4 regions of the Rhodococcus sp. UNC363MFTsu5.1 genome follow, and region 1 is predicted to be linked to each of the others. Evidence: riboswitches for the same ligand, from Rfam matches in the RefSeq annotation. Region 1 holds a riboswitch; each other region holds the start of a gene.
The links. A riboswitch is a leader RNA that binds a small molecule or an ion and turns the genes downstream of it on or off. The one in region 1 is predicted to bind cobalamin.
Positions count from the first base shown of each region.

Region 2: another riboswitch for cobalamin. It lies ahead of metE (5-methyltetrahydropteroyltriglutamate--homocysteine S-methyltransferase); the one in region 1 lies ahead of BR31_RS0125625 (ABC transporter substrate-binding protein).
Region 3: another riboswitch for cobalamin. It lies ahead of BR31_RS0108100 (CbtB domain-containing protein); the one in region 1 lies ahead of BR31_RS0125625 (ABC transporter substrate-binding protein).
Region 4: another riboswitch for cobalamin. It lies ahead of BR31_RS0101290 (magnesium chelatase subunit D family protein); the one in region 1 lies ahead of BR31_RS0125625 (ABC transporter substrate-binding protein).

Region 1 covers NZ_KK366015.1:84,153-90,027, forward strand. The annotation lists gene BR31_RS0125615 (S9 family peptidase) at 1-323, opposite strand, end outside; gene BR31_RS0125620 (phosphoribosylaminoimidazolesuccinocarboxamide synthase) at 361-1,254, opposite strand; cobalamin riboswitch at 1,322-1,507, shown strand; gene BR31_RS0125625 (ABC transporter substrate-binding protein) at 1,575-2,546, shown strand; gene BR31_RS0125630 (FecCD family ABC transporter permease) at 2,543-3,601, shown strand; gene BR31_RS0125635 (ABC transporter ATP-binding protein) at 3,598-4,410, shown strand; gene BR31_RS0125640 ((2Fe-2S) ferredoxin domain-containing protein) at 4,413-5,144, shown strand; gene BR31_RS0125645 (Rdx family protein) at 5,157-5,450, shown strand; gene BR31_RS0125650 (1-aminocyclopropane-1-carboxylate deaminase/D-cysteine desulfhydrase) at 5,455-5,875, opposite strand, start outside.
Region 2 covers NZ_JMLO01000001.1:142,070-147,944, forward strand. The annotation lists gene BR31_RS0100710 (short-chain fatty acyl-CoA regulator family protein) at 1-906, shown strand, start outside; gene metE (5-methyltetrahydropteroyltriglutamate--homocysteine S-methyltransferase) at 950-3,217, opposite strand; cobalamin riboswitch at 3,365-3,575, opposite strand; gene BR31_RS0100725 (pyruvate carboxylase) at 3,876-5,875, shown strand, end outside.
Region 3 covers NZ_JMLO01000004.1:255,666-261,540, reverse strand. The annotation lists gene mhuD (mycobilin-forming heme oxygenase MhuD) at 1-240, shown strand, start outside; gene BR31_RS27905 (alpha/beta hydrolase) at 289-1,371, shown strand; gene BR31_RS0108105 (glycosyltransferase) at 1,333-2,439, opposite strand; cobalamin riboswitch at 2,549-2,685, shown strand; gene BR31_RS0108100 (CbtB domain-containing protein) at 2,712-2,906, shown strand; gene BR31_RS0108095 (CbtA family protein) at 2,897-3,715, shown strand; gene BR31_RS0108090 (hypothetical protein) at 3,875-4,327, shown strand; gene BR31_RS0108085 (DsbA family oxidoreductase) at 4,324-5,007, opposite strand; gene BR31_RS0108080 (OsmC family peroxiredoxin) at 5,104-5,541, opposite strand; gene BR31_RS0108075 (MFS transporter) at 5,637-5,875, opposite strand, start outside.
Region 4 covers NZ_JMLO01000001.1:256,955-262,829, forward strand. The annotation lists gene mqo (malate dehydrogenase (quinone)) at 1-1,354, shown strand, start outside; gene BR31_RS0101285 (GNAT family N-acetyltransferase) at 1,367-1,837, shown strand; adenosylcobalamin (AdoCbl) riboswitch at 1,839-1,993, shown strand; gene BR31_RS0101290 (magnesium chelatase subunit D family protein) at 2,005-3,942, shown strand; gene cobO (cob(I)yrinic acid a,c-diamide adenosyltransferase) at 3,966-4,586, shown strand; gene BR31_RS0101300 (cobyrinic acid a,c-diamide synthase CobB) at 4,580-5,875, shown strand, end outside.

The DNA of each region.
Region 1 (5,875 bases):
TGCACGCCGTACTGCTTGCCCTCGAAGCTGCGCGAGTAGTACCACCACTGGCCCATCCGGGACGGCACCGACAGATCGGTCTCCTGGGTGCGGGACTTGATCTCCTGGAAGATCTTTTCCCGCAACGGCGCGAGGTGCTCGGTCTGCTGCTCCGTGTAGGCGTTCTCCGCCTCGAGGTACGCGCGCACCTCGGGGTCGTCCTTCTCGCGCAGCCACTCGTAGTTGTCGACGAAGGTGTCGCCGTGGTGGGTGCGCTCGAGGGGGACCTTCTTGGCGACCGGGGCTGCGATGGGGCTGCTGACCGGGGTGACGGACGAAGTCATGCCGCCAGCCTAGGCGGTGCGTGCCGCGCCGTGACGGCTACACCGGGGTCTGGACCCAGTCGTCGAAGGACAGCCCGGAGATGCGCTCGTAGGCCTCGATGTACCGGGCCCGGGTCGCGTCGACGATCTCCTGGGGCAGCGGCGGCGGGGGCGTGTCGCTCGCCCGGTCCCAGCCGGACTCGGGGCCGGTGAGCCAATTGCGGACGAACTGCTTGTCGAAGCTCGGCTGCACCCGGCCCGGCTCGTAGCCGTCGGCGGGCCAGTACCGGGAGGAGTCGGGGGTGAGCACCTCGTCGGCGAGGACGAGGTTGCCGTCGGCGTCGAGGCCGAACTCGAACTTGGTGTCGGCCAGGATGATGCCCCGGTCCGCGGCGAAGCTGGCCGCCCGGAAGTAGATGTCGAGGGTGTCCTCGCGAAGCTTGACCGCCAGCTCCTGACCGATCTGGTCGACCACGGTCGCGAAGTCGACGTTCTCGTCGTGCTCGCCGAGCACCGCCTTGGTGGCCGGGGTGAAGATCGGCTCGGGCAGCTTGCTGGCCTCGACGAGACCCTCGGGCAGCTCGACGCCGCAGACGGCGCCGGTGCGCTGGTAGTCGGCGAGCCCGGACCCGGTGAGGTAGCCACGGGCCACACACTCGACCGGCACCATGTTCAGCTTGCGCACCACGAGGGCGCGACCGAGCACCTCGGCCGGGATCCGCTCGTCGTCGGGCGCACCGGCCAGGTGGTTGCTGCCGCCGAGTTCCTCGAAGAAGAACACGCTCATCGCGGTGAGCACGCGACCCTTGTCGGGGATCGGGGTGCTCAGCACGTGGTCGTAGGCGGAGATCCGGTCGCTCGCGACCAGCAGCAGGTGCTCGTCGTCGATCGTGTAGAGGTCGCGGACCTTGCCGCCGGCCAGGTGGGCGTAGTCGGAGAGTGAGGGGCGCACACGGGCACCCTATCGGGTCACCCCCCGGCCGATTCGGGGGCGACCGCCGACCACGGGCATTGGTCTATCCTTCAACCGTTGTCGCGGTGTTCGGGAAGTCCGGTGCAAAGCCGGCGCGGTACTCGCCACTGTGAGCAGGTACGTCGACTGCCAGGGGTTCGACCCCAGCCACTGGATGCGCATGCGTCCGGGAAGGCGTAGCCGGCGGCCATCCCTGCCGAGCCAGGAGACCGGCCGTGACACATACCTGCACGTTTTCCACGAGTCATGGAAGGCGGGTCGCTTTGCGCACCCCTGTTGATCTTCGAGTTCACGCGCGGGTGTCACCGCGCGTTCTCTCCACTGCCGCGGCCTCCGTCGCCGCCGCCATCGCCCTTACCGCCTGCACCACCGGTTCCGCGGAGTCGGGAACCGCGACCATCTCCCTCGAGAACTGCGGCCGCACCGTGACCCTCGACGGGCCTGCCGAACGCGGTGTCACCCTCAACCAGGGCGCCACCGAGACCGCGCTGTCGATCGGCGCGCAGGATCGGATGGTGGGAACGGCCTATCTCGACGACGCCATCGCACCGCAGTGGGCCTCCGCCTACGCGCAGGTCCCTGCTCTCGACGAGAAGGACTACCCCAGCCGCGAGGCCCTCCTCGAGGCCAAGCCCGACCTGGTGACGGCGGCGTACTCGAGCACGTTCGACGACAAGGGCGTCGGTTCGCACGAGTCGTTCGACGAGCTCGGTGTCGCCACCTACGTCTCCCCCTTCGGCTGCAAGGACAAGTCGACGCGACCCGCGGTCGCCTGGGATTCGATCGGCGCCGAGATCACCGACTACGGGATCATGTTCGGTCGCGAGGACGAGGCCGCGGCTGTGGTCGCGCAGATGCGCGAGACGCTGGCGGGCATCGAGTCCGCCGCGCCTGCGAAGGGCAAGAGCATCTTCTGGTACGACAGCAAGACCACGACGCCGTACGTCGGGGCCAACGCGGGCGGGCCGCAGCTGATCATCGACGCGGTCGGCGGCACCAACATCTTCGCCGGCACGGACGGGTCATGGGCGGACGGCAGCTGGGAGACGGTGCTGGCAGCGAACCCGGACGTCATCGTCCTCGCCGACGCCTCGTGGGACACGGCCGAGGAGAAGAAGGCCTACCTGCGCGGCGACCCGGCGCTCAAGGACCTGAAGGCGGTGCGCGAGGACGCGTTCGTCGTGGTCCCGTTCTCGACGACCACGCCGGGTCCGCGCACGATCGAGGGCGCGAGCCTTGTCGCCGGGCAGCTGGGCGGCGACGGGGCGTGACCGCGTCCACCCGGGCACCGATCCGGGCAGCCGCGACGGCAGGCCCCGCCTGGTCGGCGATCCTGATCGCGCTGCTCGCGGTGAGCTGCGCGGCCGGGGTCGCGATCGGCGCGGCCGACCTGTCGATCGGCACGGTCGTCGAGTCGATCGCCGGACGGCTCGGTATCGGACCCGGCACCGACCTGCTCACCACGCACATCGTCGTCGACCTGCGGATGCCGCGGGTGCTGGCGGCCGCCGCGATCGGCGCCGGTCTCGCCCTGTGCGGCGCCGTGCTGCAGTCGCTGACCGGTAACCCGCTGGCCGACCCCTACCTGCTCGGCATGTCGGGGGGCGCGTCGTTGGGCGCGGTCCTGGTGCTCACCACCGGTGCGAGTGCGGTGGGCGCCCTCGGGTTCGGTGCCGTCTCGTCGGCGGCGTTCCTCGGCGCGCTCGGGAGCCTGCTGCTGGTGTTCGTCATCGCGACGTCCCGGTCCGGGGCGCTGATGCCCGGCCGGCTCGTCCTCGCCGGGATAGCGGTTGGGCAGCTGGCCGCGGCGCTCACGTCGGCGCTGGTGCTGTTCGGCGACCGCGACGCCGCCCACCGGGTGCTGAGCTGGACCCTCGGCTCGGTGGCCGGGGTGCGCTGGTCGGGTCTGGTCGGCATCCTGATCGTCGTCGCGGTGACGATGACGATCGTGCTGGCCTACAGCCGGGTGCTGGACTCGTTCGCGTTCGGTGAGCGCGCCGCCGCGAGCCTCGGCACCAACGTCGAGCGCACCCGCTGGGTGCTGTACGCGGTGGCGTCGCTGTGCACGGCGGCATTGGTCGCGCAGGCGGGCATCATCGGGTTCGTCGGGCTCGTGGTGCCGCACGCGGCCCGCATGCTCGTCGGGCCGCTGCACGCGCGACTGCTCCCGGTGGTCGCCCTGATGGGTGCGCTGCTGCTGGTGTGGGCCGACATCGCCGCCCGCACCGTCATGCCGGGGCGCGAACTGCCGATCAGCATCGTCACCGCCATCGTCGGGGTCCCGGTGTTCGTGTGGCTGCTCCGACGACGGGGAGTTCGCGCATGACCCACCACTCTCCCGACATCCGGGTCGAGGACGTCTCCTGGTCGGCGGGGGGCAGACGGATCCTCGACCGGGTGTCGTGCACGGCCCCGGCCGGGCGGGTCACCGGGTTGATCGGACCCAACGGGTCGGGCAAGACCTCGCTGCTGTCGACCATCGCCCGGCTCGAGCGTCCCGACAGCGGACGGGTGCTGCTCGGCGACGGCGCGACGACCACGATGCAACGCCGCGAGTTCGCGCGCACCGTCGCACTGGTGGAACAGCATTCGGCCACCGAACTGGACCTGACGGTGGAACAGATCGTCGAACTCGGGGCCATCCCGCACCGCGGCGGCTGGGCCCGCCCCGCCGCGCTCGGCACGGGCGAGCTCGTCACCGACTGCCTCGCGACGGCGGGGATCACCCATCTGCGACACCGGTTGTGGCAGAGCCTGTCCGGCGGTGAGAAGCAGAAGACCCAGCTGGCCCGGGCATTCGCGCAGCGGCCCTGCGTGCTGCTGCTGGACGAGCCGACCAACCACCTCGACGTCTCGGCCTCGCTCGAGCTCCTGGAACTGATCCGGGCGAGGGGCCTGACCACGGTGGCCGCGATGCACGACCTGAACCTGGCCGCGATGTACTGCGATCACCTGGTGGTGCTGTGCGACGGCCGGGTGACCGCCGAGGGCCCGACGGAGTCGGTGCTGACCGCCGATCTGCTCGCGGAGGTGTACGGGCTCGACGCCCTGGTGCAGCCTCATCCACGGACGGGACGACCGCTGGTGGTGCTGTGCGGCACCGCCACCGAGACCATCGAAAGAGCCACGCCGTGACCATGATTCAGCAGTGCAGGTGGGTGATCGTCACCGCACCAACCGACCGTGGCGACGATCCCCGCGATCAGGTGCTCGGGGCGCTGCGGGTGCTGCGGGACCAGCACCCGGACACCGTCTTCGTGACGGCGGTGCTCGGCGGCACCGGGACATCCGTCACGGGCGCGCTCGACGAGGCGGCCGCGGCAGGCGCGACCGAGGTCGTGGTCGTGAGCGCCCAGACGGTGCTCGACCGCAAGATCGACGCGTGGTTCCGCCGGGTCGTCGGACACTGGTTGCGCGAGCGCGGATCGGATGGGCCCGACGTCCGCCTCGCCGGTCCGCTGAGCGACACCGACACGTACGCCGATCTGCTCGACGCCGCGATCTCCCGCCCCACCGCGGCGGCCCGCAGCACCACCGCTCCCCTGACCTCCCCCGCGTGGGACGAGGTCCCCGGCTTCGCCCGGCACGTCCTGGTGTGCCGGGGTCCGCGGTGTTCGGCCCGCGGCGGTCCGGAGACCGCGCAGGCACTGGACAACGCGCTCGAGGCCCGCGGTCTGGGCGACGACGACGTCCTCGTCACCCAGACCGGCTGCCTGTTCCCGTGCTCGCAGGCCCCGGTCGTGGCGGTGTATCCCGACAACTCGTGGTACGCCGAACTGCGCGCCGACCGGGTCCAACGGTTCGTCGACGAACACCTCGTCGAGGGCAGGCCCGTCACCGAGTGGAGCGGGGCGCGGCGGTCACTCTGACACCCTGGGGGCATGACCCCAGCCGCGCCCCGCGTCACCGTCACCTACTGCACGCAGTGCAACTGGCTGCTCCGGGCCGGCTGGATGGCGCAGGAACTGCTGAACACATTCGGCACCGACCTCGGCGAGGTGGCCCTGATCCCGGGCACCGGCGGCGTTTTCCGGATCGAGATCGGCGACGAGCTGCTGTGGGACCGCGCCAGGGACAACGGTTTCCCCGACATCGCGGCCCTCAAGCAGTTGGTGCGCGACGTGGTGGCGCCGGAGCGCGACCTGGGCCACACCGACCGCAAGCGCGACCGCTGATCGCTCAGTCCCCCCGCGGGCCGTAGGTGTCGACCACGAGCACGGGCCCGTCGCCCAGGGTGCCGTCCGCGTCCATCGCGAGCGCGCCCGCGAGCGCCTTCGCGGTGTAGACGGGGTCGAGGGTCAGCCCGTGGTCGGCGCCGACCCGCAGCGCGGCCGATCCCTCCGGCGTGCCGAACCCGTATCCGGGACCGAGCCAGTCGCGGGTCACCGTGATCGCTCCCGGCTCGAACTCGACTGGGCCGAGCGCGGCCCCGCGCCGGGTGAGCAGCCGCGCGGTCTTGCGTGCCAGCCCGACCAGGTCCCGCTCGGCCAGCGGCAGGGTGTCGTTGACGACCACCCCGACCACCCTGGTACGCAGGCCGGCCAGGTGCAGTCCGAGCAGCAGCCCGGCGGCGGTGCCGCCCGAACCCACCGGCGTCACC
Region 2 (5,875 bases), on a different contig from region 1:
GAGCTGACCATCGGTGCGCTCGATCTGCAGCTCGCGAGGCTGATGCGCGATCGGCACGGCGTCACGGTCCGGATCCGGACCGATGAACCGGATCAATTGGGCCCGAAGCGTTTCTATGACCCAGAAAGGTCGACCCTCACGCTCGCGAGGCGGCTCACGGCGGGTCAGCGCGCCTTCCAGATCGCGATGCAGTTGGCCTTTCTGACGCAGGCCGAGACGATCGACTCCATTGTGGCGGAGGATGATTCGCTGAGCGCCGAATCCGCGGCGCTCACACGGATCGGGTTGGCGCACTACTTCGCGGGAGCGCTGGTCTTGCCGTACAGCCTGTTCCTGGACGCGGCGGAATCGCTGCGATACGACATCGACCTGCTCGGCATGAAGTTCGAGGTCGGCTTCGAGACGATCTGTCACCGGTTGTCCACGCTGCAGCGGCACCGTCAGCGCGGGGTGCCGTTCTTCCTCGTCCGCACCGATCGCGCAGGGAACATCTCCAAACGGCAGTCCGCCACCGCCTTTCACTTCTCCCGGGTTGGCGGGAGTTGCCCGCTGTGGGTGGTCCACGAGGCCTTCGCCAATCCCGGCCGAATTCACACGCAGGTGGCGAAGATGCCCGACGGGCGGACATATCTGTGGGTGGCCAGGACCACGCACAGCGGCGGCCTGGGATACCTGGCGCCCGAACGCAACTTCGCGATCGGGCTCGGCTGCGACATCGCCTACGCCGATCGGATGGTGTACTCGCGCGGCATCCAGACCGACGATCCGGCGACGATCGTGCCGATCGGCGCCGGGTGCAAGGTGTGCGACCGCCCCGCGTGCGCGCAACGCGCGTTCCCGCAGTTGGGGCGGTCGGTCCTGGTGAACGAGAACAGCAGCGGCCACCTGCCGTACCCGCACACGTAGCCGCACCCGCGCCGCCGTGGCGAGCGCGGGTGCGGCTCGGTGCTTACAACTCGGCCCGGACCAACTCGGTCGCGGCGACCAGGTTGTGCAGGGACGCCTCGACCTCGGCCCGGCCGCGGGTTTTCAGGCCGCAGTCGGGGTTGACCCAGAGGCGTTCCGCAGGAACCGCCTTCAGCGCGGCCCGCAACGAGTCGGCGATCTCGTCGACCGAGGGCACCCTGGGGGAGTGGATGTCGTAGACGCCAGGGCCGACGCCGAGATCGAACCCGACGGCGTTGAGATCGTCGAGGACCTCCATGTGCGAGCGCGCCGCCTCGATGGAGGTGACGTCTGCGTCCAAGCCGGCGATCGCCCCGATCACCTCGCCGAACTCCGAGTAGCACAGGTGGGTGTGGACCGCGGTCGCATCGGCGACCCCGGAGGTGGCCAGCCGGAATGCGCCGACCGACCAGTCCAGGTAGGCGGGTTGATCCGCCGTCCGCAGCGGCAACAGCTCACGCAGTGCGGGTTCGTCCACCTGCACCACCTGCGCTCCCGCCGCCTCCAGGTCGACGGTCTCCTCGCGGATCGCGAGAGCCACCTGGTCGGCCGACTCGGACAGCGGCTGGTCGTCGCGGACGAACGACCACGCCAGGATGGTGACCGGTCCGGTGAGCATGCCCTTGACCGGCTTGGCCGTCAGTGACTGGGCATACGAGGTCCACTCGACCGTCATCGGGCGCGGCCTGCGGACGTCGCCGAACAGGATCGGCGGTCGTACGCAGCGGGTCCCGTAGGACTGCACCCAGCCGTTGGCAGTGGCGAAGAATCCGTCGAGCTGTTCGGCGAAGTACTGCACCATGTCGTTGCGTTCGGGCTCGCCGTGCACCAGCACGTCCAGACCCAGCCGTTCCTGGAGGGCGATGACATCGGCCACCTCGCCGCGCATCCGGCGCAGGTACTCGGCCTCGTCGATCTCGCCCTTCCGCAGCGCGGCCCTGGCCACCCGGATCGCGGTCGTCTGCGGGTAGGAGCCGATCGTGGTGGTGGGCAGCAGCGGCAGCGGCAGGACGGCCGCCTGCACCTCGCGACGCTCCGCGGCGGGACGCCGTCCGCCGTCGGACGCCTTCAGGGCGGCGAGCCGCTCGCGGATCGCCCGGTCGTGCAGCCGTGGATCGGCCGCCCGGGAGGCCAGGGCGGCCGCCGCCCGCGCCAGTTCCGCGGCGACGGCATCGCGACCGGACCGCAGGCCGGTCGCGAGGGTGGTCACCTCGCGCACCTTCTCGAATCCGAAGGCCAGCCAGGATCGCAGCGAGTCGTCGAGTCCGGTCTCGCCCTCGAGCGAGTACGGCACGTGCAGCAGGGAGCAGGAGGTGGAGACCGCGATCGAACGAGCATTCCCGCGCAGGGTTTCGAGGGTCGCCAGCGACTCGGTCAGGTCGTTGCGCCAGACGTTCCTGCCGTCCACGATCCCGGCGACGAGGTGCTTGCCCGCGAGTTCGGGGATCGCGGCCAGTGCCTCCGGATCGCCCGCGACGAGGTCGACCGCAAGTCCCTCGACGCCGGTCCACGCCAGCATGGGTAGCGCGGCGCCGAGGTCGCCGAAGTAGGAGGCGAGCAGTATCGCGGGCCGGTGCTCGATCGCGGACAGCGCCCGGTAGACCTCGCCAGCGGTCGCGATCTCGGACTCCGTGCGATCGGCGACCAGCGCCGGCTCGTCGATCTGGACCCATTCGACGCCTGCGTCCGCCAGCCGCCCGAGCAGCTCGGCGTACAGCGGGAGCAGTTCCCCGACCCGCGAGAGGAGCGACGACTCGGAGTCGATCGCCTTCGACAGGAGCAGGAAGGTGACCGGTCCGATCAGCACCGGTCGCGCCGCGATGCCGAGGGCCTGCGCCTCCTCCACCTCGGCGAGCACCTTCGACGGGTCGAGGGTGAACCGGGTCGAGGGGCTGATCTCCGGGACCAGGTAGTGGTAGTTGGTGTCGAACCACTTCGTCATCTCGAGCGGGGTGACGGTGGCGGTGCCGCGAGCGGCAGCGAAATAGCGATCGAGCGCTGTCGACTCGCCTGCGACCCGATCCGGCAGGGCGCCGAGCATCGCGGCGGTGTCGAGCATCTGGTCGTAGTACGAGAAGACATTGACGGGGACGGAATCGATCCCGGCGTCGCGCAGATCGGTCCAGCTCTGTCTGCGCAGCTCTCGCGCGACGGCGCCGAGCGCGGCAGCGTCGAGTGTGCCGGCCCAGAAGGCTTCGACGGCCTTCTTGAGTTCGCGGCGGGGACCGATGCGCGGGGAGCCCAGCACGGTTGCGGTGAAGATGGATGTCACGGTGTTCTCCAGTTGCTGACAGCGTGGGTGGCCACCACCGGCAGACGAGACCACGGACCGAGCCCTTGTGTCGCCCGCATGTGGGCAGCAGTGAGCACTGATCCGATCTACTCGCCCATTCCACGAGGCGGTGGACCGTCGGGCACGGCGTGCCCGACGCAGTCGGCAGGTCTTCGGACTCGCAGGCGCCCGGTGATCGACACCGGTCCTAGTGGCCGTCGCTTCCCAGACGTGAGTCCAGTGCATGGTGACGGCGGTCGTTCCTGCATACCGCTGCGGGACAGTCCCGGATTCTCACCGGGTTCCCTCTCACACCTCTCTCCTCATAGACAGGGAGACGTGCTTCGACGCCGGGCGGGGACTTCGGGGCTCCTCACGACCACACCGGGCGGACCGATTGCACCACCGAGTATAGGGGCGGACGGGACCGGCCGAGCGGCTCGCTGCGGGGGTATTCGCCCGCCGTTCGGCCCGTCTGCGAACCCTGCGAAAGGGGTCGCGAATCAGACGAATCCGCAGTTCACGGCGGGTACCGTGTCGCTGTGAGGTGGGTGCCGGTAGCGTACTGCATCGTTACAGCGGGTCGAGTATGCGGGAATTTCCCGGATGCTAGGACACCGTCCGGCGAGCGGTACGAGAGCAAGGGTAATTTTCAGCAATGTTCTCTAAAGTTTTGGTTGCCAATCGCGGGGAAATCGCGATCAGGGCGTTCCGTGCCTCCTACGAGCTGGGCGCGGGGACCGTAGCTGTCTTTCCGTACGAGGACCGCAACTCGGTCCACCGTCTGAAGGCCGACGAGAGTTACCAGATCGGGGAGGAGGGGCACCCGGTCCGGGCCTACCTGTCGATCGCGGAGATCGTCGCGGCGGCGAAGAAGGCAGGCGCCGACGCCATCTACCCCGGTTACGGTTTCCTCTCCGAGAACCCGGACCTGGCCGCGGCCTGCGCCGCCGAGGGCATCACCTTCGTCGGACCGTCCGCGGAGGTGCTCGAGCTCACCGGCAACAAGGCCCGCGCGATCGCCGCCGCGAAGGCGGCAGGCCTCCCCGTGCTCGCCTCGTCGGAGCCGTCCGCCGACGTGGACGAGCTGCTCGTGGCCGCCGAGTCCATGCAGTTCCCGCTGTTCGTCAAGGCGGTCGCCGGTGGCGGTGGTCGCGGCATGCGCCGGGTCGCCGAGCCAGCCCAGTTGCGTGAGGCGATCGAGGCCGCGGCCCGCGAGGCGGAGTCCGCGTTCGGTGACGCCACCGTGTTCCTGGAGCAGGCCGTCGTCGACCCGCGGCACATCGAGGTGCAGATCCTGGCCGACGGTCAGGGCAACGTGATCCACCTCTTCGAGCGCGACTGCAGCGTGCAGCGACGGCACCAGAAGGTGATCGAGCTGGCGCCCGCGCCGAACCTGCCGGAGGAGCTGCGCGCGCGGATCTGCGCGGACGCGGTCGCCTTCGCCAAGGAGATCAACTACAGCTGCGCGGGCACGGTGGAGTTCCTCCTCGACACCCGCGGCAACCACGTGTTCATCGAGATGAACCCGCGCATCCAGGTCGAGCACACCGTCACCGAGGAGGTGACGGACGTGGACCTGGTGCAGGCGCAGCTCCGAATCGCCTCCGGCGAGACCCTGGCCGACCTGTGTCTGGCCCAGGAGTCGATCAAGCTCCGCGGCGCGGCGCTGCAGCTCCGCATCACCACGGAGGACCCGGCCAACGGATTCCGTCCCGACACCGGCCGGATCACCGCCTACCGCACGCCCGGCGGTGCCGGGGTGCGCCTCGACGGCGGCGCGAACCTGGGCGCCGAGGTCGGCGCCTACTTCGACTCGATGCTCGTCAAGCTCACCTGTCGCGGCCGGGATCTGCCCGCGGCCGTGGCCAGGGCGCGCAGGGCGGTGACCGAGTTCCGGATCCGCGGCGTTGCCACGAACATCCCGTTCCTGCAGGCCGTCCTCGACGACCCCGACTTCCGCGCGGGCAACGTGACGACCTCGTTCATCGAGGAGCGCCCGGCGCTGCTGACCTCGAGGGCGTCAGCCGACCGCGGCACCAAGATCCTGACCTACCTCGCCGACGTGACCGTGAACAAGCCGCACGGCGAGCGCCCCACCACCGTCTACGCACGCGACAAGCTGCCCAAGATCGATCTGACCACGCCGCCGCCCGCCGGCTCGAAGCAGCGACTGGTCGAGCTCGGACCCGAGGGCTTCGCCGCCGCGCTGCGAGCGCAGGAAGCGCTCGGTGTCACCGACACCACCTTCCGCGACGCGCACCAGTCCCTGCTCGCGACCCGGGTGCGCACCGGCGGCCTGCTCGACGTCGCCGGTCACGTCGCCCGGATGACGCCCGAACTGCTGTCGGTGGAGGCATGGGGCGGCGCGACCTACGACGTCGCGCTCCGCTTCCTGCACGAGGACCCGTGGGAGCGGCTGGCCGCACTGCGCGAGGCGATGCCGAACATCTGCCTGCAGATGCTGCTGCGTGGCCGCAACACCGTCGGCTACACGCCCTACCCCGAGTCGGTCACTCGCGCGTTCGTGCGCGAGGCCACCTCGACGGGCGTCGACATCTTCCGGATCTTCGACGCGCTCAACAACGTCGACCAGATGCGGCCTGCCATCGACGCGGTCCGCGAGACGGGCACCGCGGTCGCCGAGGTCGCGATGAG
Region 3 (5,875 bases), on a different contig from region 1:
GCGCACGCGGTCGAGAACTCCCCCGGCTTCCTCGGCTTCCAGTTGCTGCGCCCCGTCAAGGGCGACGAGCGCTACTTCGTCGTGACGCAGTGGGAATCCGAGGAGGCCTTCAAGGCCTGGTCCGACGGCCCGGCCAGGGCCGCCCACTCGGGTGAGCGCGCCAAGCCGGTGGCGACCGGTGCCTCGCTGCTCGAGTTCGAGGTCGTGCTCGACGTGGCCGCCGCGGCGAAGGACGCCTGAGCCCCGGACCGCGCATGCGTCCAGGGTCGAGCGGATAGGTTCGCACGTATGGCCCTGGCGATCGACGCCGCGAAGCGGCACGCGTTGCAGACCCTGCTGTCGATGCCGGCGGGCCTCCTCCACCGGCTGGCCGGGAAGCCGGTGGCGATCGACGGCAACGTCCTCGACGCCGAGATGCAGCTCATGCTCGCGTTGGGGCGGCTCGAGGGCGCGGCCGCCGAGGAGCGTCCGATACCCGGCGGCAGGCGCGCGCTGCTGTCGAGTTCCAGGGCCGTCGGCGGCAATCTGCCGATCGGTGCGGTCACCGACCGCGACATCGACGGCCCGGCGGGCCCGCTCCGGCTGCGGTTCTACACCCCGCGCGGCCTGACCATCACGTCGCCCGCGCTGGTCTACCTGCACGGTGGGGGCTGGGTCTACGGCGACCTCGACAGCCACGACGCGGTGTGCCGCTTCCTCGCCGAGCGCGCCGGGATCCGGGTCGTCGCCGTCGACTACCGGCTGGCCCCCGAGGCGCCCTTCCCCGCCGCCGTGCGCGACGTCGAGGCGGCGTACTCGTTCGTGACCGCCAACGCGACCGGCCTTGGCATCGACCAGGACCGGATCGCCGTCGGCGGCGACAGCGCGGGCGGAAACCTCGCCGCCGTCCTCGCCCAGCGGGCCACGCACGGGGAACTCGGGGCGCCGCCCGTGTTCCAGTTGCTGATCTATCCCGCGACGGATGTCGCGGTGAAGCGGCCCAGCCGGCGGACCTTCGCAACCGGATTCTTCCTGACCGAACGGTTCATGGACCTCTGCGAGGCCAGCTACGTCCCCGCCGGCGCGGACCGGACCGATCCGCTGCTGTCCCCGATCTACGGCGACCTCACCGGCCTTCCTCCCGCCTACGTCGTCACGGCGGGGTTCGATCCGCTGCGCGACGAGGGCGATGCCTACGCCGAGAAGTTGCGCGAGGCGGGGGTCGAGGTACAGCACGTGCGCGAGCCCGGGCTGATCCACTCCTTCGCGAACATGGTCGGGGTCGGCCGCTCGGGTCCCGAGGCGATGGGACGGGCCGCGGCCGCGTTGGGCCTTGCGCTGTCCGCCCCGCCGTCAGTGCCCCGCCAGGACCGACAGCATCCCGTCGACTGAGGCCGACCAGCTGAACTGTTCGGCCCGCAGCCGGGCCGATTCCCGGCGCGCGCCCGCGGGGAGGGCCAAGACCCCGGTGACGGCGTCCGCCAGCGCGACGCCCCGTCCGTGCGCCAGCGCCCCGCAGGCCGGGGTGATGATCTCCGCGAGGGCGGACGATCGCGCCGCGACCACCGGTGTCCCCGCGGCCAGCGACTCCAGGGCCGACAGGCAGAACGTCTCGTGCGGGCCGGGCGCAAGGGTGACGTCGGCGGAGGCGAACAGCGTCGCCAGCCGTCCGGAGTCGCCGATGAAGCCCGCGAAGTGCACCGGCAGCTTTCGCGCCCTGTGCCGCAAGGCTTCTCGCTTCGGCCCATCACCGGCGATCACCAGCCGGATGTCCTGGCCCTGCCCGACGAGGGACCGGACCGCCTCGATGCTGCGATCGACCTGCTTCTCCACCGACAGCCGACCGCAGTGCAGCAACAGCCGTTGCGAGGGCAGGGCGTAGCGTTCGCGCACGCCCTCGTCCCGTCGATCCGGATGGAACAGCGCCAGGTCGACGCCCAGTGGAACGCGGAACAGGTTTCCCGCGCCGATCCGGGTGAACTCCTCGGATGCGAACGCGGTCGTGCAGACCACCGCATCGAAGTTGCGCGCCATCCTGGCGTTGGCGACATCCGCCCACGAACGCGCCGCGCGCGGCGGCAGCACCTGCCCGAGCAGTCGGTCGAGTCGCTCATGGGACACCACCACGCTCCGCACGTCCCGCCGACGCGCCCACTGCCCGAAGCCGCGCAGCGTCAGCCGGTCCGACACCTCGAGCGCGGCCGGGCGCAGCCCCCGCACGACGTCGGCCACCCGGCGCGGGTTGACGGCGCGGTAGCCGCCGGTGCCAGGGATCGGCACCGCGGCCAGGGTGATCCGCAGGACCCCGCTCACCATCACCTCCTCGGCGTCGCGCCGGCCGGGAACGACCAGGATCACCTCGTGACCGCGTCCGCTGTAGCCGGCGCCCCAGTTGTGCAGCGCGGTGCGCAGCCCGCCCGATCGGGGACCGTAGAAGTTGGCCAGCTGCACAATTCGCACCGACCCATCGATCCCGGTCGGCATGGCGAACCCGCCAACTGTCACCGACCGCCCGGTGAAGTACGCGCGAACGTCTGGCCGGCCGGCCGGACGGCTGCGATTGACACCACAGTCGGGTCAATGCGAGAGTGCGCTGGTAATAGCGATGGTTGACGGGAATCCGGTGAGAGTCCGGAGCGGTCGCGCCACTGTGATCGAGGCACACCCTCGACAGCCAGATACCGGGGCCATCGCATGGGCTTTTTAAGGGACGCGGAATCCCAGGAGGAACCATGGCACTCGTACACAATCCCAGCACGGCGACCGATTCTGTCGGCATCGCGATGATCATCGCGGGCGTTGTCCTGCTCGCGATGCTGACCCTCTACCTGGTCGGCTTCGACCAGGGTGCGGTCTCGCGTACCGGTATGTACATGCACGAACTGATGCATGACGGTCGGCACCTGCTGGGCCTGCCGTGCCACTGACAGGAACCTTCACGAACCTCCTCATCCGCGGCCTGCTGGCCGGCCTCGTCGCCGGACTGCTCGCCGGTGCCGTCGCATTCGTGATCGGCGAGCCGCACATCAACGCGGCCATCGCGATCGAGGAGGCGGCCTCCGCCCCGGCGGAGGAGCACACCCACGACGCCGCCACGACGGACGAGCACCCGCACGACTCTGGCGGCGCGGCAGAGGAAGGCCACTCGCACGGCGACGATGCCCTCGTCAGCCGCGACGGGCAGCGGGCCGGACTGTTCCTCGCGACCAGCCTCGCGGGTCTGGCCCTCGGCGCGATCTTCGCAGCTGTCGCCCACTACGCACGCCGGGTGACGGCACTGTCGGGTCCGGTGCTGGCCCTTGCGCTGGCCGGTCTGGGTTGGCTGGCGATCGAGGCGGTGCCGTTCTTCAAGTACCCGGCGAACCCGCCCGCGGTCGGCGACCCGGACACCATCAACCAGCGCACCTGGCTGTGGCTGGCGTCGGTGGTGCTCGGCCTGTTCGCGGTGGCGGTCGCCGCATACGTCGCGCGCCTCGTCGCCTCGACCGGGTACCTGTCGGTGCAGGTCGCGGCGCCGCTGCTGGCATTCCTGGCGATCGTCGCGATCGGCTACGTCGTGCTGCCCGGTATCAACGAGGTCGGCGATGATTTCCCCGCGACGCTGCTGTGGGAGTTCCGCATCTCGTCGCTGGCGATCCAGGCGACGCTGTGGCTGGCGCTCGGCCTCGGGTTCGCGTTCCTCACCGAGCGCGCCGCGAAGGCGAGCTCCCGGTCGGAGGCGCTGACCACCCGCTGACGGTCACCACTCGAGCGAAGCGGTGGAGCCCGGTGCATTGCATCGGAATCCACCGCTTCTCTCGTTGTGCCGCAGCGCCGACCGATACCGTGGGGTGAGCGAGGATTCACGCCACAGGGTGATGCCCTGCGCCGCACCAGGGCGGCACGCTCGGAAACCATGACCACCACCGAGATCCGCACCCGCCCGCCACGTCAGGTGGAGCTCTCCTTCACCCTGCTCTGCGTCGCACTGCTCGCCGGCATCGTCGAGGCGATCCTCCAGGCCGCTCGCGCACTGGAAGAGGGCGCCGCAAGTCCGTCCGCGGTAGCGGCCCAGGGCGCGGTCCGGCTGGCGATCTACGGCGCCGTGTACGCGCTCGCCATTGCGATGCAGCGCGGCTCGAACCCCGCCCGGCTGACCCTGCTGATCGGCCTCGGGACGGTGGGGATCGGGTCGCTGGTCGTCGAACCGGCGGCCTGGCTGTTGTCGGCGAACGGATTCGACCTCGCGGACCTCACGGTCGCGTCGACCCTCATCGCCCTGGCGCGGACAGTCCACGTGATCGCGGTGGTCGCCGGGCTGGGCCTGCTGCTGGGCGCGGACGCCCGGCGGTACTTCGCGCGCGGCTAGACCGCGCAGGAGTCGTCGGCGCAGCTGCCTGCATCGTCGCCGAGCGTGACGATCGCCCCTGACTGCGCGTAGGCCTGCTCGAGCAGCTGGGTGAACACCTCGACGGGCTGCGCACCCGAGACGCCGATCGCCCGGTTGGCCGCGAAGAACGGCACGCCGGTGACTCCGAGCAGGCGTGCCTCCTCGAGGTCCTCGCGCACCTGATCGGCCGCGGCGTCGGTCTCGAGCGCGGCGCGGATAGCGGTCGCATCGAGCCCGGTCTCGGCGGCGATCGCGACCAGTTCGTCGCGGTCGTCCACCACCCGGCCGTCGGTGAAGTGGGCGCGGAACAGCGCCTCCATCACGTCCTGGCCCCGGTCCCCCGCGAGGTGGACCAGCCGGTGGGCGTCGAAGGTGTTCGCGGCGATCACGGTGTCGAAGTCCATCGTCAGTCCGTCGGCCGCCGCGGTGGACGCGACGTGGGCGAACATCTGCCTGATCTGATCGGCAGGCAGGCCCTTGTGCCGGGCCAGCGCCTCGAGCTCGCTGACCCTGGCACCGACCGGCGTCTCGGGGGCCAGCTGGTAGGAACGCCACACCACCCGCACCCGGTCACGGTGCTCGAACTTCTCCAGCGCGGCCGCGAAGCGGCTCTTACCGATGTAGCACCACGGGCAGGCGATGTCCGACCAGACCTCCATCACCACGGCGGGCTCGGCGGCGGATTCGGGCTGGCTGTTCGTTTCGAGGCTCACGGATGGTTGAAACGTCCACCATCGCGTTTCTGTTCCTGGCTCCTAGGTGACCAGCGCCGCATCGAGGGTGATCGGGACCCCGGTCAGTGCCTTGCTCACCGGGCAGGTCTGCTTGGCTGCCTGCGCCGCCGCGGCGAACCCGTCCGCGTCGAGCCCGTCGACCTCGCCGCGGACGGTGAGCGCGATCCCGGTCAGCTTGAATCCCGGGTCGTCGGGGCCGAGCGTCACGTCAGCGGTGATCTCCAGGCTCTGCGGGGTTCCGCCCGCCTCCGCGATCAACGCGGAGAGCTGCATGGCGTAGCAGGACGAGTGCGCCGCGGCGATCAACTCCTCCGGGCTCGTGGTCCCGCCCGCGTCCTCGGCGGCACGCTTGGGGAACGAGACCTCGAAGGTGCCCGCGCCGGAACTGCTGAGTTCGACCTGACCGGACCCGTCCTGCAGGGTGCCGTTCCAGGCGGTGCGGGAGGTGCGTGTCGGCATGGGTTTTCCTTCCATCGAGCGTGAGTGCGGTCAGGACCAGTGTTCCCGTGTTCGCGCCCCGGGGACACCCGAATCCGGCACACCGGCCGCAGGCGTCACCGCACGTCGCAGGACTGCTCCGCGGCGTTGTCCGTCTCGTGGTACTGCGCCAACAGCGTTCGTTCCTCGTCGCGCTTCGGGAAAGCGAAAAATACGAGGGCGGCGCCGACCAGCACGATGAGGATCGCCGCCGCGTAGGCCTTGGTGTCGCCGTCGAGGAAGGCCGTGCGCGCCGCGTTCATGATCGGCTCCGCGTACTGCGGATACCGCTCGGCGATGTCCGCGGCACCCGCGA
Region 4 (5,875 bases), on a different contig from region 1:
CAACGCGGGTACCGGACACTCTGCTCTGTGTGAGCTCAACTACACCCCCGAGAACAAGGACGGCTCCGTCGACATCGCCAAGGCGATCACGGTCAACGAGCAGTTCCAGGTCTCCCGGCAGTTCTGGGCGCACGCGCTCGAACAGGGCATCCTCACCGCCCCCAAGGAGTTCATCAACCCCATCCCGCACGTGAGCTTCGTGCACGGGGCGGACAACGTGAAGTACCTGAAGGCGCGCTACGACGCCCTTGCCGGACACACGTTGTTCAACGGCATGGAGTACACCGACAGCGCGGACGAGTTCGCCCGCCGCCTGCCGCTGATGGCCAAGGGTCGCGACTTCTCCGACCCCATCGCCCTCAACTGGACCGAGGGCGGCACCGACGTCGACTTCGGCGCGCTGACCAAGCAGCTGCTCAACCACGTCGCCTCCTCCGGCGGCACCGTGCACTTCGGTCACGAGGTCACGGGCATCAAGAAGCAGTCCGACGGCAGCTGGACGCTCAAGGTGCACAACCGTCGCACCGGCGGCCGCAAGACCGTCAAGGCCAAGTTCGTCTTCGTCGGAGCCGGTGGCGGTGCCCTGCACCTGCTGCAGCAGTCCGGCATCAAGGAGGCCAAGGGCTTCGGAGGCTTTCCCGTCAGCGGCGCCTTCCTGCGCTGCACCAACCCGGAGCTGATCGATCAGCACCGCGCGAAGGTGTACGGCAAGGCCGCCGTCGGTGCCCCGCCGATGTCGGTGCCGCACCTCGACACCCGCGTCATCGGCGGCAAGCCGGGCCTGCTGTTCGGCCCGTACGCCGGTTGGTCGCCGAAGTTCCTCAAGGAGGGTCGGGTCACCGACCTGCCCGGGTCGGTCAAGCCGAACAACCTGCTGTCGATGCTCGGGGTCGGCGTTTCCGAGCTCGGCCTGGTCAAGTACCTGGTCAGCGAGCTCGCGAAGAACGCGGAGGGTCGCATCGAGACCATGCGCGAGTTCGTCCCCGAGGCGCTCGGCGCCGACTGGGAGCTGATCACGGCGGGCCAGCGCGTTCAGGTGATCCGCCGCGACAAGCGCAAGGGCGGCGTGCTCGAGTTCGGCACCGCGGTCATCAGCGCCGCGGACGGCTCGATCGCCGGTCTGCTCGGCGCCTCGCCCGGCGCCTCGACCGCGGTCCCGGCGATGCTCGACGTGCTCAAGCGTTGCTTCGCGGACCGGTTCGCCTCGTGGGAGCCGCAGCTCAAGCAGATGGTGCCCTCGCTCGGCGTGAAGCTCTCCGACGACAAGTCGCTGTTCACCGAGGTCTGGGACTGGTCCAGCCGCGTGCTCGAGCTCGACACCGAGGTTCAGGAGACCGCCTCCGCCGCGGTGTGATAGTCACACCGTATGACGGCAACAGCGGCTCTGCACCGCGCCTGGGCGCTCGATCTGGACCTCCGCACGCTCTATGACCTGCTGAGACTGCGGGTCGACGTGTTCGTCGTGGAGCAGGCCTGCCCGTACCCGGAACTCGACGGGCGGGACCTGCTCCCCGGCACCAGGCACCTGTGGATCGAGCAGGACGGTCAGGTCGTGTGCACGCTCCGCCTGATGGAGGAGCACGACGGCAGCACCTCGTACCGCATCGGACGGCTCTGCACCCGTGCGGACGCGCGGGGGCACGGACACACCACCAGGCTGCTGCGCACGGCGCTCGCGGAGGTCGGGTCGGCGCCGTGCAGGCTCAGCGCACAGAGCCACCTGGTGGACATGTACGCCAAGCACGGGTTCACGCCCGACGGCGAAGAGTTCATCGAGGACGGGATCCCGCACGTGCCGATGCGGCGCGGTGGCGGCGAGCCATGGCGCGAGGTCTAGAGTCAGCATCCGTAGTTCCCTGCCGCGGGGAAGTCCTGTGTGAACCAGGCACGGTCCCGCCACTGTGATGGATCCGGCCACGACCGGATCCGGAGTCAGATCGCCGCGGCAGCGGGTCAAGGTCCGAACCCTCGGCGTGGACACCGGGGAGTGAAGGGAAATTCGCTGTGGCACAAGCTGGTACCGGGTCCGAACCGGGCTTTCCGTTCAGTGCGATCGTCGGTCAGGACACGCTCCGGCTCGCCCTGACCCTCTGCGCCGTTCACCCCGGCATCGGGGGCGTGCTGGTGCGCGGCGAGAAAGGTACCGCGAAGTCGACGGTGGTGCGCGCCCTCGCCGCGCTGCTGCCACCCGTCGACGACGGCAACGGCGGCAGGCCCGCCCGGCTGGTGGAGCTGCCGGTCGGCGCCACCGAGGACCGGGTGGTCGGCTCGCTGGACCTGGAGAAGGTGCTGCGGGACGGGGAGCGGGCCTTCCAGCCCGGACTGCTGGCCGCGGCCCACGACGGCGTGCTCTACGTCGACGAGGTCAACCTGCTGCACGATCACCTCGTGGACGTGCTGCTGGACGCCGCCGCGATGGGGCGCGTGCACATCGAGCGCGATGGGGTCTCCCACTCCCATCCCGCGCGGTTCGTCCTGGTGGGGACCATGAACCCGGAAGAGGGCGAACTCCGCCCGCAGCTGCTCGACCGCTTCGGCCTCGCCGTCGACGTGGCGGCCTCGCGCGAGGTGGACGTCCGCATGCAGGTGGTGCGCAGGCGCCTCGACTTCGAGGCCGACCCCGCCGGATTCGCGGCCAGGTACGCCGACGAGGACTCGGCGCTGGCCCGCCGCATCGCCGCGGCGAGGGCCGCCTTGCCCGCCATCGAGCTCAGCGACACCGAACTGCGCCGCATCGCCGCGTTGTGCGCGTCGTTCGATGTCGACGGCATGCGCGCGGACCTGGTGCTGGCCCGCACCGCCACCGCGCACGCCGCCTGGCGCGGCGCGGACGCCGTCGCCGAGGAGGACGTGCGGGTCGCCGCGGAGCTGACGCTGCCGCATCGCCGCCGCCGCGACCCGTTCGACGAGCCGGGCCTCGACCCGCAGCAGCTCGAGGACGCGATGCGGGACGCCGCCGAGCAGGCGAACCAGCCGGAGCCCGAACCCGAGCCCGATCCCGACGGACCCGGCGGCGGCGCGCCCGAGCCCGAGTCCGACGGGGCGTCCCCCGACGGTGCCCAGCAATCCGCGGAGCCGAGCGAGAGTGAACAGCCCGGCCCTGTCCGTGCCCCCGAACGCGCGGCCGCGGCGCCCTCGGCGCAGTTCAAGACCCGGCTGCTGACGATCCCCGGTGTCGGCGAGGGCGCGCCGGGCAGGCGTTCGCGTTCGCGCTCCGCGCAGGGCCGGACCGTGCGGCCGACCACCGAAGCGGGCCGGGGGCTGCACCTGGTCGGCACCCTGTTCGCGGCCGCCGAGCACCAGGTCGCCCGTGGACGGCGGGACGGCCGGATGGTGTTGGCGCCCAGCGACATCCGAGGGGCGCACCGCGAGGGTCGCGAGGGCAACCTGGTGGTCTTCGTGGTCGACGCGTCCGGTTCGATGGCCGCGAGGGACCGGCTCTCCGCGGTCACCGGCGCCGTCGTCTCGCTGCTGCGCGATGCCTACCAGCGCCGCGACAAGGTCGCGGTGATCACCGTGCGGGGCGCCGCCGCCGAGCTGGTGCTGCCGCCCACCTCGTCCGTCGACGTCGCGGTCCGGCGACTGCGCTCATTGCGCACCGGCGGCAAAACCCCACTGGCGCAAGGATTCCTGAAGGCCCGCGAGGTGGTGCTGCGGGAGAAGGTGCGCGACCCCCAGCGTCGGGCGATGGTGGTCGCGTTGACCGACGGCCGCGCGACCGGCGGAGCCGACCCGGTCCATCGCGCCCGGGTGGCCGCGACCCTGCTCGCGGGCGAGTCGGTGGCCTCGGTTGTGGTGGATTGCGAGTCCGGCATGGTGCGCCTCGGCCTGGCCCGTGACCTGGCGACCGCGCTGCGGGGTGCCTACATCCGGCTCGGCGAGCTCTCGGCGGAGCAGGTGGCCGGCGTCGTCCGCGCCGGCACCGCGAAGCTCGCGGCCTAGAACGGAAAGAGGAGTATCAGACGATGCCCAAGGGTGTACCGCTTCCCGAGAACGTCCCCGACGACGGCCTGACCACCCGGCAGCGCCGCAACGCGCCCGTGCTGGCCGTGCACACGGGCCCGGGCAAGGGGAAGTCGACCGCCGCGTTCGGGATGGCGTTGCGAGCCTGGAACCAGGGCTTCGACATCGGGGTGTTCCAGTTCGTCAAGAGCGCGAAGTGGAAGGTCGGCGAGGAGTCGGCGTTCCGGGCGCTCGGCGAGCTGCACGAGTCCACCGGCGTCGGCGGACCGGTGCAGTGGCACAAGATGGGCGAGGGCTGGTCCTGGACCCGCAAGAAGGGCGAGGACGAGGACCACGCCCGCGTCGCGCTGGACGGCTGGCGTGAGGTGGCCCGCCGGATCGCGAACGAGGAGCACAAGTTCTACGTCCTGGACGAGTTCACCTACCCGCTCAAATGGGGCTGGGTTGACGTCGACGAGGTGGTCGAGGTGCTGAGTTCGCGGCCCGGGAACCAGCACGTGGTGATCACCGGCAGGGATGCGCCGCAGGCCCTGATCGACGCGGCCGACCTCGTCACCGAGATGACCAAGATCAAGCACCCGATGGACGCCGGACGCAAGGGCCAGCGGGGCATCGAGTGGTGAACGCCGTTCCGGCGGTGGTCATCGCCGCACCCGCCTCAGGCAGCGGAAAGACCACCGTCGCAACGGGTCTGATCGGTGCCCTGCGCGCGGCGGGAGATCGGGTGGCGCCGTTCAAGGTGGGGCCCGACTACATCGACCCGGGCTATCACGGCCTCGCCGCCGGGCGGGTCGGACGCAACCTGGACCCGGTGCTGGTTGGTGCCGACCGGATCGGCCCGCTGTACCGGCACGGCAGCGCGGGCTGCGACATCGCCGTCGTCGAGGGCGTGATGGGCCTGTTCGACGGCAAGATCGCGGACCCGGCGCCCGAGGGCGCCGCGGAGGGTTCGACCGCTCAGGTCGCCGGGTTGCTCGGCGCCCCGGTGGTTCTCGTCGTCGACGCCCGCGGCCACAGCCAGTCGCTGGCCGCGGTGCTGCACGGGTTCGCGACCTTCGACAGCGGCGTCCGGATCGGCGGGGTGATCCTCAACCGGGTCGGCAGCGAGCGGCACGAGCAGGTGTTGCGCCAGGCCTGTGACCGGGTTGGGGTGCCGGTGCTCGGGGTGGTGCCCCGGCTCGCGGAGCTGGCGGTGCCCTCGCGGCACCTCGGCCTGATCACCGCGGTCGAGCACGGCCGCGCCGCCACCGACGCGGTCGACGCGATGACCGAGCTGATCGCCCGGCACGTCGACCTCTCCGCGGTGCGGGCGCTGGCCCGCTCCAGCGTCGCGGCACCGGCATGGGATGCCGTGGACGAGGCCGGTACGGACGAACCGGGACCCGCGCCGGTGGTGGCGCTGGCGGGCGGCTCGGCGTTCACGTTCGGATATGCCGAGCACCGAGAGCTGCTCGAGGCGGCGGGCGCCCGGGTGTGCACCTTCGATCCCGCCGTCGATCAGCTTCCCGACGGCGCGGCCGCTCTGGTGCTGCCCGGTGGGTTCCCGGAGGAGCACGCGCCCGAGTTGGCGGCGAACATCCCGCTGCTCACCACCGTCCGCGAGCTGGCTCGCCGGGGGATGCCGATCCATGCCGAGTGCGCGGGCCTGCTGTACCTGGCGCGTCGCCTCGACGGGCACCCAATGGCGGGGGTGATCGGCGTGGATGCGGAGTTCGGCAAGACGCTGACGTTGGGCTACCGGGAGGCCGTCGCGTTGGGGGAGTCGGTGCTGTTCGAGCCGGGGACGCGGGTGGTCGGTCACGAGTTCCACCGGACCCGGCTGGAGTCGGCGTCGGTGGACGGTTGGGCCCCGGCCTGGGGCTGGCGGGCGGCGGGGACGTCGGCGCGGGAGGGTTTCGCGGGCGGCGGCGTG